Regions from separate parts of the Microbacterium sp. G2-16M genome, predicted to be linked through region 1. Evidence: predicted binding sites of a transcription regulator. Region 1 holds the regulator's gene; the other holds the start of a gene.
What was found. The regulator LexA, encoded in region 1, represses DNA repair genes until DNA is damaged. The targets are predictions, from matches to a motif close to TCGAACANNTGTTCGA.
Positions count from the first base shown of each region.

Region 1 (7,815 bases):
GGTCGCCGTAGTCCGTCTCGCTGCCCGCCTCTCCCTGGGTGAGGCGGACCGCCTTGCCGTCGGCCACGTCGACGGCAGGAAGGAGGGTCAGTTCGGGTGTGGCTGCGAAATCACTGGGCACGAGGTCACACAGTAGCCCGGGGCAGGCCGTCGATCCAATTGGACAGCAGGCGGATGCCGGCGGCTCCGGATTTCTCCGGGTGGAACTGGGTGGCCGACAGCGGCCCGTTCTCGACCGCGGCCAGGAACCGGCCGCTGCCGTAGGTGCACCAGGTCAGGGCCGGGGCGGGGAACGGCGCCTGCGTCTGCAGCGACCATTGCGCGGCGGCGTAGGAGTGGACGAAATAGAAGCGCTCCCGCTCGATCCCCGCGAACAGGCGGCTGCCGGCATCCGGCGCGACGGTGTTCCACCCCATGTGCGGCAGGACCGGGGCATCCAGCTCAGTGACCGCGCCCGGCCACTCGCCCAGGCCCTCGGTGTCCACCCCGCGCTCGACGCCGAGCTCGAACAGCACCTGCATGCCGACGCAGATGCCCAGCACCGGCAGGCCCCCGGCCAGCCGGCGGTCGATCAGCTCGTCGCCGCGGATGGCGCGCAGCGCGGCCATCACCGCGGCGAATGCGCCGACGCCGGGGACGACCAGTCCGTCGGCGTCCCGCGCCAGACCGCGGTCGGCGGTCAGCCGCGCATCCGCGCCGGCGGCCTCGAGCGCCTTGACCGCGGAGTGGACGTTGCCCGAGCCGTAATCCAGGACCGCCACGAGAGGGCGAGCGGTCACAGCGCGCCCTTGGTGCTGGGGATGCCGTCCACCTGCGGGTCGAGCGCCTTGGCCTGGCGGAACGCGCGCGCGAAGGCCTTGAACTCGGCCTCGGCGATGTGGTGCGGATCGCGGCCGGCGAGCACGCGCACGTGCGTGGTCAATCCCGCGTGGAACGAGATCGCCTCGAATGCGTGGCGGACCAGCGAGCCGGTGAAGTGCCCGCCGATCAGGTGCAGCTCGAAGCCGGCCGGCTCGCCGTCGTGCACGAGGTACGGGCGCCCGCTGATGTCCACGACCGCCTGGGCGAGCGCCTCGTCGAGGGGCACGAGCGCATCGCCGTAGCGCGAGATGCCGCTCTTGTCGCCGAGCGCCTCGCGGATGGCCTGGCCGAGCACGATCGAGATATCTTCGACGGTGTGGTGCACGTCGATGTCGGTGTCGCCGGAGGCGCGCACGGTGAGGTCGGTCAGCGAGTGCTTCGCGAACGCCGTCAGCAGGTGGTCGAAGAACGGGACGCTGGTGTCGATGCGGGATGCGCCGGCGCCGTCCAGATCGAGCACGAGCTCGACCGTCGACTCGCTCGTGGTGCGGGTCCGCGAGGCGGTGCGGGAGGCGGCGCTGGTCATGACGCCGAGTCTACCGAGGCCAGCGCATCCAGGAACGCGCTGGTCTCGTCCTCGGTGCCGGCTGTGACGCGCAGGCAGTGCGGCAGCCCGATGTCGCGGATGAGCACGCCGCGCTCGTAGAGGGCCCGCCAGGTCGCACCCGGGTCCTCGACGCCGGAGAAGAGGACGAAATTCGTCCAGGACTCGTACGGGTCATAGCCGAGCGCCGGCAGAGTGGCCGAGATCCGATCGCGCTGGACGACGATGTCGTCGACCGTGGCCAGCATGGTCTCGGCGTGGCGCAGGGCGGCGGATGCTGCGGCCTGGGTGAGCGCGCTCAGGTGATACGGAAGCCGGACCAGACGCAGGGCGTCGATCACGGCGGCGTCGGCGGCGAGGTAGCCGACACGCGCACCCGCGAACGCGAACGCCTTGCTCATCGTGCGCGAGACCGCCATCCGCGGTCGATCGGCCACCATCGTCAGCGCCGAGCGCTCCTCGCGCGGCGCGAACTCCCAATACGCCTCGTCGACGATCACCATGCCCGTGGTCGCCTCGTACACGGCTTCGATCACATCCAGCGGCAGCGGCGTGCCGGTCGGGTTGTTCGGTGCGCACAGCATCACCACGTCGGGCTGCGCCTGCGCCACCTGCGCCGCGGCCGATGCGGCGTCGATGGTGAAGTCGTGACCGCGCTCGCCCGCCACCCACTGCCCGCCGGTGGCACGGGTCAGCAGCGGGTACATCGAGTACGTCGGGGCGAACCCGAACACCGTCCGGCCCGGTCCGGCGAACGCCTGCAGCAGGTGCTGCAGGACCTCGTTCGACCCGTTGGCCGCCCAGATCTGATCCCGCGTCAGCCCGTGACCCAGGTACTCGGCGAACTGCTCGCGCAGCACCGTGAACTCGCGATCCGGGTACCGGTTGACGTCCCGCAGCGCGAGGGCGACGGCATCCAGGATGTCGTCGGACACCTCTTTCGGAACCGGATGCGTGTTCTCGTTGACGTTCAGGGCGACCGGCAGAGGCGCCTGCGGGGCGCCGTACGGTGTCAGTCCGCGCAGATCGTCGCGTATCGGCAGGTCTTCCAGACGGGGGCTCACGCGTCCCATCGTAGAGCGCGCGCCGCGGGCGCCCGGCGGGTCACTTCGCCGGCGCGTACTCGGTCGGGATCGACAGTCGATCGCCCGGCGCGACCGTGACGCCGTCCAGCGCGTTCAGGCGCACGATCCCGTCGACGACGTCCCGGGGGTCGGCCTGCGGCGCCACCGTCTGCGCGATCGACCACAGCGTGTCGCCGGCGCTGACGGTCACGATCGCGAACGACCCCGCCGCGGCCCCGGTGTCGCGCGAGGCGAGCGCCGATCCGCCGCTGAGCGCCGCCATGCCGATCGCCGCGGCGACCGGCAGCGCCACCAGGGCGGCCAGCACACGGCGACCGCGTGCGGTGAGTCGCAGGCGGGTGGCCGCGTGGGCCGTGCTGTGCGGCGTGATCCCTGCCGTGCTGGCGATGCCGATGGTGCTCATGCGTTCCTCCGAGTGATGGGGAGAGGTTCGGCGCCGACCCTCGGCCGGGAGGACCGGTGCCGAACTTCTCTTCCGAATCTAGTTTCGATGTTGTAAACTGTCAAGCGGACTCTTCCCCGAATCGACTCGAAGGGCGACACGCGACGGCGTTGCCCTCGATCCGGTTCGGGAACGGATACCGTTTCGATGAGGCCACCCCATCACCGACCTCCGACATTCGAAGACGCTGCCTCGGCGGCAAGAACGGGAGCTGACATGACCGATGCATCGCACGACGCGGGTCCCAAGCCGCGCCGACAGACGCGCCGACGCAAGAGCCTGAGCGAGAAGCAGATGGCGATCCTCGAGGTCATCCAGCGCTCGATCGCCCGCTACGGGTATCCGCCGAGCATGCGCGAGATCGGCGACGCGGTCGGCCTGAAGTCGCTGTCCAGCGTGACCCACCAGCTGAACCAGCTCGAGCTGAGCGGCTACCTGCGACGCGACGCCGGCAAGACGCGCGCCATGGAGGTGCTGATCGACCTGCCCGGTTCGGGCACCGAGAATCCCGCCGACACCGCCCCGGCGGTCGGCGACGCCGCCCTCGTCCCGCTGGTCGGGCACATCGCGGCGGGGGTGCCGATCACCGCCGAGCAGCAGGTGGAGGAGATCTTCCCCCTCCCCCGCCAGCTCGTGGGCAAGGGCGACCTGTTCATGCTCAAGGTGCAGGGCGAGTCGATGATCGACGCCGCCATCTGCGACCGCGACTGGGTGGTCGTGCGGTCGCAGGCGACGGCCGAGAACGGCGACATCGTCGCGGCGATGCTGGACGGCGAGGCGACGGTGAAGACGTTCCGGCAGCGCGACGGTCACACCTGGCTGCTCCCCCGCAACTCGGCGTTCGAGCCGATCCTGGGCGACGACGCCGTCGTGCTGGGCAAGGTCGTCGCCGTCCTGCGCGCGGTCTGATCCGCAGACGCGGTTCCGGGCCGGGCGCGATCGCCCCGACCCGGAACCGCGTCGTCACGGCATCAGGCCGGCACGCCGACCTCCAGCCCGAGGCGCACCCGTCGGGTGGCCTCGACCAGGTTGTGCAGCGATGCGACCGTCTCCGGGTAGGCACGCGTCTTCAGGCCGCAGTCCGGGTTCACCCAGATCTGCCGCAGCCCGAGCTCGGCGGCCGCTCGCTCCAGCAGCCGGGTGATCTCCCTCACGCGGGGCACCCGCGGCGAGTGGATGTCGTACACACCGGGTCCCACGCCCCGCTCGAAGCCGGCGGCGGCGATGTCGCCGACGACCTCCCCACCGCTGCGGGCCGCCTCGATCGAGGTGACGTCGGCATCCAGCGCGGCGATCGCGTCGATCACCTCGGTGAACTCCGAATAGCACAGGTGAGTGTGCACCTGCGTGGCCGGGACGACGCCCGCGGTGGCCAGACGGAACGCGTTGACCGACCAGTCCAGGTAGGCCTGCTGGCCGACCCTCTTCAGCGGCAGCAGCTCGCGCAGCGCGGGCTCGTCGACCTGGACGATCCGCAGTCCCGCCGCCTCGAGCTCGGCGATCTCGTCCCGCAGCGCGAGCGCGACCTGGTTCGCGGTCTCACCCAGCGGCTGGTCGTCGCGGACGAACGACCAGGCCAGGATCGTCACCGGGCCGGTGAGCATGCCCTTGACCGGCTTGTCCGTCAGCGCCTGCGCGAACGCCGACCACGGCACGGTGATGGGCGCCGGGCGGGACACGTCGCCCCAGAGGATCGAGGGTCGCGTGGCGCGCGTGCCGTAGGACTGCACCCATCCGTTGCGGGTCACGGCGAATCCGTCGAGGTTCTCGGCGAAGTACTGCACCATGTCGCTGCGCTCGGGTTCGCCGTGCACCAGCACGTCCAGCCCCAGCTCCTCCTGCAGCCCGATCACGGTGGTGATCTCCAGCCGCAGCAGCTGCTCGTACTCGGCGGTGGAGATCTCCCCCTTCGCATGCGCGGCGCGCGTGCGGCGCAGCTCGTCGGTCTGCGGGAACGAGCCGATCGTCGTGGTCGGCAGCGGCGGCAGGTCCAGTGCGGCATCCTGCGCCGCCTCGCGGGCCCCGTGATCGCCGCGGACGAAGGCGTCGGCGCTCAGCGCAGCCGCGCGCACCCGCACCGCCCCGTCGCGGACCCCGGGTGCGCTGCGCCGGTCGGCGAGGGCGGCGGATGCGGCATCCAGCGCCTCGTCGATGGCCGCGCGTCCGCGCTCCAGTCCGGTCGCCAGCGTGGCGACCTGCCGCACCTTCTGGTCGGCGAACGCGAGCCAGGACGCGAGCCGCGGGGCGAGATCGGCCTCGTCCGCGACGTCGTGCGGCACGTGCTGAAGCGAGGTGGATGTCCCGGCCGTGACGTGTCCGGCGCCGAGGCGCCGCAGCCGCTCCAGCGTGTCCCATGCGGCGGCCAGATCGCCGCGCCAGACGTTGCGACCGTCGATCACCCCGCCCACGAGGGTCTTCTCGCCCAGGCCGACCGCGGGCTCCGGCACGTCACCGCGCACCAGGTCGAGCGCGATGGCCTCGATCGGCGCGGCGGCCAACGCGCGCCATGCCTCGGCGCTCGGCTGCGCATAGCCGGCGGCCACCAGCAGCGACGGTCGATCGCCGCCGCCGCCCAGCACGTCGTAGGCGCGCCGGGCAGCCGCCGCCAGGCGCGACGCGTCCACCGGGAGGCTCTCGCTGACCAGTGCCGGCTCGTCCAGCTGCACCCATTCGGCACCCGCGGCCCTCAGTGCGGCGAGCAGGTCGACGTACACCGGGAGCAGGTCTTCGAGCCGGTCCAGCGGGGTGAAGCCGGCGGGCGTAGGGGCCGCCGGCGCCTTCGACAGCGCCAGCAGGGTGACCGGGCCGACGACGACCGGACGGACCGTGATGCCGTCCGCACGCGCCTCGGCGATCTGCCGCACCAGCCGGTCGTCGTCCAGCACGAAGGCGGTATCGGGTCCGATCTCGGGCACCAGATAGTGGTAGTTCGTGTCGAACCACTTGGTCATCTCCAGCGGCGCGCGCTCCCGGTCGCCGCGGGCCGCGGCGAAGTACGCGCCGAGTCCGATGGTGCCGTCCGGCTCGCGCAGCGCGGCGAAGCGCTCCGGGAGCGCCCCGACGGTCACCGCCGCATCGAGCACCTGGTCGTAGAACGAGAACGACTCGGGGATGGACGAGTCGTCGGCGCCGAGCCCGAGGTCGACCAGACGTCGACGCGTGCCGCGGCGCAGCGCCGCGGCGATCCGCTCGAGCTCGGCCTCGTCGATCCGCCCGGCCCAGTGCGCCTCCACGGCGTGCTTGAGCTCACGGCGGCGGCCGATGCGGGGGTAGCCCAGGATGGTTCCCTGCGGGAAAGCGGTCATCGTACGGTCTCCTTGTCGGTGGTGGTCAGGATGCCGGCCTCGCGGAGGACCGCGAGGACCGTGTCATGGCTGTTGAAGGCGTACAGGTGCACGCCGGGGGCGCCGCCGGCGACGACCTCGGCGGCCAGCCGCGCGGCGTAGCCGATCCCGAACGCCCGCCGGGCCGCGGCATCCGGTTCGATCTGCAGTCCGATGGACAGCTCGGCGGGGACGTCCTGGCCGGTCAGCTCGAGCACCCGGTGCAGGCGGGACGGCGCGGTGATCGGCATGATGCCGGGCAGGATCGGCAGGGTCACGCCCGCGCTCCGGCACCGGTCGACGAAGCCGAGGTAGTCGTCGGCGTGGAAGAAGAGCTGGGTGATCGCGAACGTCGCCCCGGCGGCCTGCTTGGCCAGCAGCGCGTCGATGTGCTCGCGCGGGTGCCGCGAGCGCGGGTGCCCGTGCGGGAACGCGGCCACCGCGGTCTGGACCGGCTCCGGGCGATCGAGCCGGGCCGCGCCCGGCAGCCCCGCCAGCGGCGTCTCGGCGTACGGTGCGCGCTCGGCCTGCACCCGGTCGATCAGCTGCACGAGCTGTGCCGCGCTGTCCAGATCGCCGAGGAAGCGGTCACCCTCGGTCGCGCCGTCCGGCGGGTCGCCGCGCAGGGCGAGGAAGCTGCGGATGCCGGCGTCCAGGAACTCGCGGATGAGCCGGGCCGCACCCGCATACGTGTTGCCGACGCAGGTCAGGTGCGCCAGCGGCTCGACCGCGGTGTGCGCACGCAGATGCCGGAGCAGGGCGAGCGAGCGGCCACCGTGCGACCCTCCGGCGCCGTAGGTGACGGAGATGAAGCGCGGCCCGGCTGCGGCGAGGTGCCGGATGGTCTCGTGCAGCGCGGGCGTGGCCTCCGGCATCCGCGGCGGGTACAGCTCGAACGAGAACGGGAGCGTGCCGCGTTCGCGGAAAGCGCCGCTCCCCTCGGGAAGGTCGGCGCCGCGCGGGAGGTCGTCGGCGAGGGACATGACGGGGTCCTGTTCGGTGGCAAGGGCGGTGGCCGGGCGGCCGCGGTCCAGCGCGGGAGTGCGCTGTGTGTTCGCGGGCGGGTGCCGGGCTCGGCTGTCGCTCCTGCCCGGGAGGACCGGGCGTCGATGCGACCACGGTAGGGCCATCCGGCAGCGTCGACACCGGGTGTGACGCACTGTTTCGAGGTCCATATCGACGAAGGGATACGACCGTAGGCAGGCCCGCGGGCGCCGTTCGGCGGGCCGGCACCAGCCCCGCAGACTAGCGTGGGAGGATGCCCTCCACGCTCCCCTACGGCACCTGGCCCTCCCCGATCACGGCCGAGCTGGCGGCATCCTCCGCCCCGCGGATCGACGGCGCGCAGTTCGTCGGCGACGACATCTGGTGGGGCGCGTCCGTCCCCGCCGAGGGTGGGCGGATGACCGTGCACTCACGTCGCTCCGGCGTGCTGCTGCCCGCGCCGTGGAACGTGGGATCCCGCGTGCACGAGTACGGCGGCGGGGCGTGGGCCGCGACCGCGGACGGACGCCTCTTCTTCGTGGAGAGGAGCGATCAGGCCGTGTGGGAGCTGGCCGG
Region 1 is NZ_CM147897.1:3,479,199-3,487,013, reverse strand. Features, by position in the region: gene priA (bifunctional 1-(5-phosphoribosyl)-5-((5-phosphoribosylamino)methylideneamino)imidazole-4-carboxamide isomerase/phosphoribosylanthranilate isomerase PriA) at 1-121, opposite strand, end outside; gene hisH (imidazole glycerol phosphate synthase subunit HisH) at 126-779, opposite strand; gene hisB (imidazoleglycerol-phosphate dehydratase HisB) at 776-1,387, opposite strand; gene AC0L6F_RS16420 (histidinol-phosphate transaminase) at 1,384-2,478, opposite strand; gene AC0L6F_RS16415 (LysM peptidoglycan-binding domain-containing protein) at 2,510-2,893, opposite strand; gene lexA (transcriptional repressor LexA) at 3,149-3,841, shown strand; gene metE (5-methyltetrahydropteroyltriglutamate--homocysteine S-methyltransferase) at 3,904-6,237, opposite strand; gene AC0L6F_RS16400 (methylenetetrahydrofolate reductase) at 6,234-7,238, opposite strand; gene AC0L6F_RS16395 (S9 family peptidase) at 7,514-7,815, shown strand, end outside.

Region 2 (7,815 bases), 1.0 Mb from region 1:
CGCAGCGTGTTCGCCGATTCGATGGCGCCGTCCGGCATATCGAAGCCCATGAGCTTCAGCGGGGTGCCGTGCCAGGTGTTCAGATACACCTGGCCGGGGCGCTTGCCGAACGCCGGCGGGAAGGTCGCGTTGTTGACCAGGTAGCCGGCCGTGGACAGCACCCGCCAGTACTCGAAGCTGCCCCGGTGGACGAACGAGACACGGGGATGCGCACCGAACTCCGCTTCGAACCGGGCGATCGCGGCCTCGTCGGCGATCGACCAGACGTGCCACAGATGGTCGAACTCGGGTCGGTTCAGCAGGTAGCGGAAGATCGCCTCGGGGTTGCAGAGCACTCCGTTGCCGGCGAACGACTCGTACAGGACGACGTCGTGCTGGATCGGCTTGGATCGGCTGTACGCGATCCGCTCGGACTGCACCGCCCGGCCGGCGCGCGCGACGTAGCGGTTCAGGCGACCGGGCAGGGGAAGTCTCACGACAACCGAGCGTAGGACGATGCGCTGTGAGCCGCCTTCGGGTGCACCGGGCCGTTACGGGGCTGTTATCGGGTCGGAGGAAACCAGTACCGGACTACTGAGGTGCCGAAGGCCGGCGGTGCGTACCGTGTGAGCCGTCTGTCACCGAGCTGGGGAGCATACGTGCGCACGCGTCCGAGATCGTCTGTCCGCGGCATCCGTCGGATGCTGCACCGCGCATTGATCGTCGGCACGGCCGCGCTCACGGCCGCTGCCGGCCTCGCATTGGTGGCCCCCGCCGCGCCGGCGCGGGCGGCGGACGAGATCCACTTCACGATCGACGGCGACTGCACGCTGTCGCGGGGAATGGCGGTCGCGGTCGCTCTGAGCCGCTACTACGGCGGTTCTCAGGCGGTCTCGTGCGGCGCCCAACACGGCGCGGGAAACCAGGCCACGCCGGTGATCATGAGTCTCACCGACGATGTCACCCTGACGAGCCCGCTCCCTGAACTCTTCGGCGCTCCCGTCGTGATCCAGGGCCACGGTCACACGATCGCGCGTGCCCAGAGTGCGGGTCCCTTCCGTCTGTTCACGGTCACTGATGGTGGTGCGGTGAACAACCCCGGCGACCTCACGATCACCGATGCGGTGCTGAAGGGTGGCAAGGTGACCGGCGCGTCCGGCACGGACGGGGCGGACGGCGACCCGGATCTGCTCTGCTCCGTCGACGGCGGTCACCCCTCGGGATGCTCGGGGAAGAACGGGGCGGACGGCGCCTCGGTGTACGGCGGGGCCATCTCGGTCGACGGTTCAACCCTGACGCTGACCCGCGTCGTCGTCACCGGCAGCACTGCCGTCGGCGGCGCGGGTGGTGATGGCGGCATCGGGCGCGATGGGACGGCCGGGACCGTCACCGACTCCGGCCGCTGGGGCGGTTGGGGCGGAGAGGGCGCCGGCGGTGGGTCGGCCTTCGGCGCCGGGTTGTACGCGATTCGGTCGACCGTCACGATCTCCGACTCGGTGTTCTCCGACAACACGGTGACCGGCGGTGACGGCGGTGCCGGTGGTGACGCCGGCGATGGCGGCGACGGTGCCCCGGGGACCGATGCGTACTGCACCTCCCTCGGGGGCGCCCACTCCGGCACCGACGGCGGCGATTCCGGCTGGGGCGGCGACGGCGGCGCCGGCAGCCTCGGTGGCCGCGCGTTCGGGGCGGCCGTCTATGCGCGGTTCGGCGACGTGCGCATCGAGCGCACCTCGATCGTCCAGAACACGGCGCACGCAGGCGACGCCGGATCCCGTGGCGCGGCGGGCGCCGCCGGCGACGTGAGTGGCGGCGAGGACATCGCCTGTGCCGGGGTCGGCGCCGGCGGCACGAGCGCCGCAGGCGGTGCCGCCGGGACGGCGGGCGACGATGGGCACACGGGGGCACCTGGCATCGCGGGCGACGCATTGGGCGCGGCGGTGTTCTTCGACGGATACTCCGACGATGCGACCACGGGCAATGCCCTGGGCAGCTTCACGCTCGCCGAGTCGACCGTCGCCAAGACGGCCGCCGAGCCGGGTGGGGGTGCCAGCAACCCGAACCGGTACACCGATTGCGAGAAGTACAAGGAATCCGGACAGTCCACCACGCACAACATGCAGGTCTGCGATGCGATGTGGCGTGACCACGGCGTCGGCTCGGCGGTCGCCGGTGACGGCGCGATGTCGGTCGTGGCATCCACCATCACCGACAACACCACGACTTTGAAGCTGGACGCCGACGAGTTCGACGATGCCTGGCAGCTGAACGCCGGCATCATGCAGGCGTGGGATTCCGACACCTTCATCCTGGCTCGGGGTCCGGACAGCCCGAACTGGCACAGCAAGCCCTGGACGCCGCTGGGCTGGGTGCCGACCCGGTCGGTGTCGGTGAGCAGCAGCATCGTCGGTCCGAACTATCTCAAGACCACGGACGGGGCGCGGCACCTGCCCGCCGACTGCCGCACGGTCGTGGATCAGACCGGCGGCGACCCGGGCACCGAAAACGCCGATCCGGGCTACGGCGTTCGGTCGATGACGGTGTCCTCCGGCGGGCACAACGTCATCTACGCCGCATCTGCGAACGCTTCCGCGGCGTGTATGACCGGTGGCAGCGGCGACACGCACCTGACGGCGGATGCCGCTGACCCGGCCGTCGTGCCGGCCGAGTACGACACCCTGCTGACCACATACACCCTGCCGGGAGGGTGGGAGGCCTATGGCTACACGCCGCATGCGGCCGCCCTCGGCAACGGCAGCGAATGCACCGACGGCGCTGCCGACGGCGACGCCGGTCTCGATCAGGCCGGGCAGGAAAAGCCCACCTCGGGCTGTGACATCGGCGCGGTGCAGGCATCCTCCCAGTCCGTGGACCTGCACGTGCAGGTGTCGGGTTCCGCGACGTATGGCGATCAGGCCCCGGTCTTCCGCATCCGGTCCAGCGACATCCCCGACGGCCTGAGCCAGGGAACCGTCTCGTGCGATCTGGACGGCGTCACGTGGAGCAGCTCGCTGGATGCCGACGACTACGCGATCGATCCGTCGACCTGCAGCGGGTCGTTGGACGGCACGGGAGCGACCCATTACCAGCTCACGTTCACCGACGGCGGCTTCACTCAGGGCAAGGCATCCCTGACGGTCTCGGGCTCGGACGCGACGGTCACCTACCAGGACGCCGTGCCGACGATCACCCCGGTCTACAGCGGCTTCGTCAACGACGAGACGGCCGCCGACCTGATCGATGCCGGCGATCTGACCGCGCCGACCTCGTGCAGCACCGACTACACCAGGGCATCGGATGTCGGGACCTCTGCGACCTCATGCACGGGCGCGGCCGCGCGCAACTATGTCATCGTCAGCGGTACCGGCCACGTCACCGTCGATCCGCAGTCGGTCGATGTCGGCATCGGCGGCACCATGCGCTACGGCGAGGCTCCGGAGTTCCATCTGTACCCCGCGTACACGGGGCTCTCCTTCGACCTCTCTGACGGTCTCACCTGCGCGAAGGACACCGACGGCGACACGCTGACCGGCCTGCACTACCTGCTCGGCGGCTATCGCATCGATCCGAACTCCTGCAACGGACCTGCCAGTGACACGACCGGCAACTACAGCCCCAATTACACGAGCGGCACCTTCACCGTCACGACCGCACCCCTGTCCGTCACCCCGAGCATCACAGATGCGGTGTACGGCTCGGACGCGAACGTCACCCCCAGCTACAGCGGGTTCGTGAACGGCGAGGATGCCTCGGTGCTGGACCCGGCCCCCACCTGCTCGTCCGACTACGCGGCGGGAATGCCGATCGGCTCCTACACGGCGAACTGCACAGGCGGCTCCGCGAACGACTACACGCTCCACTACAACTCGGCGAACTTCACCGTGGCAGCGAAGTCGCTGTCGGTGACGATCAGTGCGACCCAGACATATGGAGGCACGCCGGTCTTCTCCGCCAAGGTGTCGTCGAGCGACCCGTCTGACCGCGCCGCATTTCCGAGTGACGCCGCCCTGTCGTGCACGACGGTCGACGGCCAGTCGATGACTGGTCTGGGCGTGGCGTTCTACCGCATGGACACCGATTCATGCACGGGCCCCGCGACGGATGCCGACGGGAACTACGCCTACACCTACGTGGGCGGACTTCTGCAGGTGACGCCCGCACCCCTGACGGTGACGGCGTCGGGCACGCAGGCCACCTATGGTGACGCCGCCCCGTCGGTCGACCCCGTCTACACGGGGTTCGTCAACTCGGACGACGCCGCCGACCTGTCGACATCGCCGACCTGCGAGACGACGGCGTATGCGGCCGGCGATGCGATCGGCGACTACGAGAGCACGTGCAGCGGCGCGACATCCGACAACTACACGATCACCTACGCGGTCGGGCACCTCACGGTGATGCCCGCGCCGCTGACCGTGCATCCGGCGGACGTGACGATGGCGTTCAACTCTCCCATGCCGCCGCTGACGATCGGCTACGACGGCTTCGTCGCCGGCGACGACGCCACGGTCGTCACGACAGCATCGACGTGCGCCGTGTTCGATGCCGCACTCACCCCGATCACACCGCTGTCACGGCCCGGCGTCTACCCGATCACCTGCAACGGCGGGGATGCCGCGAACTACGTGTTCGTGGGGCTCGCCGACCCCGCGACGCTCACGATCCTGGACCCGACCTCGTTCCGCCTGTTCGTCGCCCCGTCCACGGTCTTCGACGGGGATGGCGTGGACATGAGCGGCGGCGTGCTGCCTCCGGGCACGACGGTGGCGTTCACGTTCCACTCCGACCCGGTCGCCGCGGGGGTCGCGAGGACGGGTTCGGACGGCACGTTCGCGCGCCCGTTCACGGTGCCGGCGGGGACGGTCGCCGGGGCACACGAGATGCAGGCCGTGGCCACCCTGCCCGACGGCACGCAGCTCGAGCAGACTGCGCCGCTGACCGTCGTGGCCGCGCCGGCAGGGTCGTCCGGGAGCTCGGCCGCTGACGGGAGCTCGGCCGGTGCAGACCCCGCCACGTCGGGCATCCTGGCCATCACCGGCTCGGCTCTGAACGCGGTGGGGGCTGCCACGCTGGGTGCGCTGGCGGTGGCACTCGGCGCCGGGCTCGTCCTGCTGGTCGCCGTGCGCCGGCGCCGCCTGAATGAGACAGCGACGGAGCAGGGGGAGGTCCGCACCCGGATGCGCGGATGCGTGGAGCGCGCAGCGGACTGTCAGTGACACCGGTCGTACCCGGGCATAGCCTGACGACATGCATGCAGGAATCCACTTCTGGAACTACACGATGCCGCAGGCGTCGGCATCCATCCCCACGGTGCTCGCCGACACCGCCCGCGCCGCCGAATTCGGCGGCTTCGAACAGTTCACCGTCATGGACCACTGGTTCCAGATGGAGGCTGCCGGCGACCCCGCCGAGCCGATGCTCGAGGCGTTCTCGACGCTGGCGTTCGTCGCCGGGCAGACGCAGCGGATGCGGCTGGCCCCGCTCGTCGTCGGCGTGACGTATCGGCACCCGGGCCTGCTGGCCAAGACGGTCACCACGCTCGATGTGCTCAGCGGCGGCCGGGCGGCGCTCGGCATCGGCGCGGCCTGGTACGAGCGCGAGCACCATGCGCTGGGTGTGCCGTATCCGGCGATCGCCGAGCGTTTCGAGCGGCTGGAGGAGGCGATCCGGATCGCGCTGCAGATGTGGGGCGATCAGACCGGTCCGTTCGAGGGGAAGCACTACGCGCTGGCTGAGACGCTCAACAGTCCGGCGCCGGTGCAGCAGCCGCATCCGCCCCTGATGATCGGCGGCAAGGGCGAGCGCAAGACCCTGCGCATCGCCGCCCAGTACGGGCAGATCGTCAATCTGATGACCGGCGACCCCGATGAGACCGCGCACCTGCTGGACGTGCTGCGGCGGCACTGCGACGCGGTCGGTACCGACTACGACGCGATCGAGAAGCAGGTGATGGGCAGCCGACTCGACCCGTCGAGCCCGGAGTTCTGGCCCACCATGGAGCGCTTCGCCGCTCTCGGCATCGACCTGGTGGTGTTCGGCGTACGGCCTGACCGTCAGCTCGCTTCGGTGGAGACGCTCGCCGCCGACGTGCTGCCGCGGCTGCGTGAGCTCTGACGTCGGCGCGGTGGGGCTGCGGTGAGCCGCTGCTGTGTTCGTATCTGGGTCACATTTCAGGGCAAGGACGAGGGATGTCGAGGGTGACGGGTTCGGCAGGATAATCATGAACCGACCATTGACATGGCGAAGCTGCGTTCGATACACTGGGGGTAGTTCACCCGAGGAGCAGACCGGAGGTTTCGCTGATGTCATCATCGTCTGCGGGCCGGTCTGCGGTGCTGTCGGAGTTGGACGAGATCATCGATCATCTGGCCGGGTCGCGGGAGCGGGCTGCATCCGCGTTCGCGGCGGAGATGTTCTTCTTCGAGCGGGTCGCCGGGGTGGTCGAAGAGCGGGAACGGGAACGCGCCGCCCGGGACGGGAACGGGGCGGTCACCGCCTCGTCGCAGTTGGGGATGCGGGAGGTGTATGCCGAGGTCGCGGCCGCGTTGCGGCTCAGTGAGTGGCAGGTGGCGCGGAAGGTGTCGCAGGCGTGGAGCCTGACCCACCGGTTCTACCAGACGCTGTGCGAGGCCAGCGACGGCCGGATCTGGCCGGAGCACGCGACGTTGATCGCGGAGACCGGTGCGGTGATCGAGGACGATCAGGTGCGCCGTCAGTACGAGGCGGTCGCGGTGGATATGGCGGGGGAGATGACCCCGGCACAGTTGCGGCCGGCGTTGTCCGGGCTGGTGTCCCGGCTGGATCCGGAAGGCACCCAGCAGCGGGTGCGGGACGCCGTGAAACGCCGGAGAGTGACGGTGCGGGAGTTGGAGCCGGGGCTTGCCCGGATCACCGCGGACCTGCCCACCACCCAAGGTGTCGGGATCGTGAACCGGCTGCAGGAGATGGCCGATCAGCTGTACGAACAGAACGCCGCCGACCGCGCCCAAGCCCAAGCCGAAGCCGAAGCCCAAGCCGAAGCCGCGGCTGCCACCGCCGATGCGAACGCCGGGGCAGACCCTAACGGCGACCGTACCGACGCCGACGCGAACGCGGATGCAGACCCGAACAGCGACCGTGCCAACGCCGACGCGGACGCGGACACGGAGCCGGACGGTGTCGCGGACGGCGGCAGCGATGATGCCCCGTCTGAGGAGGCCGAGTCTGGAGAGGCCGGGTTCTGGGGAGGTCGTGTTCGATGAGCGGACTCGGTCGCAGATCATGGCGGACGTGTTCAGTGACCTGCTGCTGACCAACGTCCCGGACGGGCACGGTGCCACCGACCAGGCCCGGAACCAGCTCGGGGCGATCACCGGGACCGTGCAGGTCACCATCCCGGCCCGCACCCTGACCGGTCAGACCGTCGGCGGGGGTGAGGTGGTCGGGTTCGGGGCGATCGATGATGACACCGCCCGGGACCTGGCCGGGGCGGCGCGGGCGTGGACCCGGGTGTTCACCGACCCGTGCACCGGGGTCTCAACCCGTGTGGACCGGTACCGGCCCTCGAAGCGACAGCGGCTGTTGTTGCGGGTGCGGGATGAGCACTGCCGGTTCCCCGGCTGCCGCCGCCCCGCCCACAAATGCGACATCGACCACACTGTCGCGTACGCCGACGGTGGGCAGACGTGTCTGTGCAACCTGGCACACCTGTGCAAACGGCACCACACCCTCAAACACGAGACCGACTGGGTCGTCGTGCAGCTGCCCGGCGGGATCCTGGAATGGACCGCACCCACCGGACGCGTCCACCACACCCGACCACCCGGCACCGTCAGATTCCAACCGGTCGCGCTGATC
Region 2 is NZ_CM147897.1:2,461,102-2,468,916, forward strand. Features, by position in the region: gene AC0L6F_RS11720 (CDP-glycerol glycerophosphotransferase family protein) at 1-476, opposite strand, end outside; gene AC0L6F_RS11725 (MBG domain-containing protein) at 681-5,195, shown strand; gene AC0L6F_RS11730 (LLM class F420-dependent oxidoreductase) at 5,227-6,093, shown strand; gene AC0L6F_RS11735 (DUF222 domain-containing protein) at 6,324-7,220, shown strand; gene AC0L6F_RS11740 (HNH endonuclease signature motif containing protein) at 7,159-7,815, shown strand, end outside.
Region 2: a site for LexA is predicted at 6,220-6,235, ahead of AC0L6F_RS11735 (DUF222 domain-containing protein). Genes of this name have one in related genera too.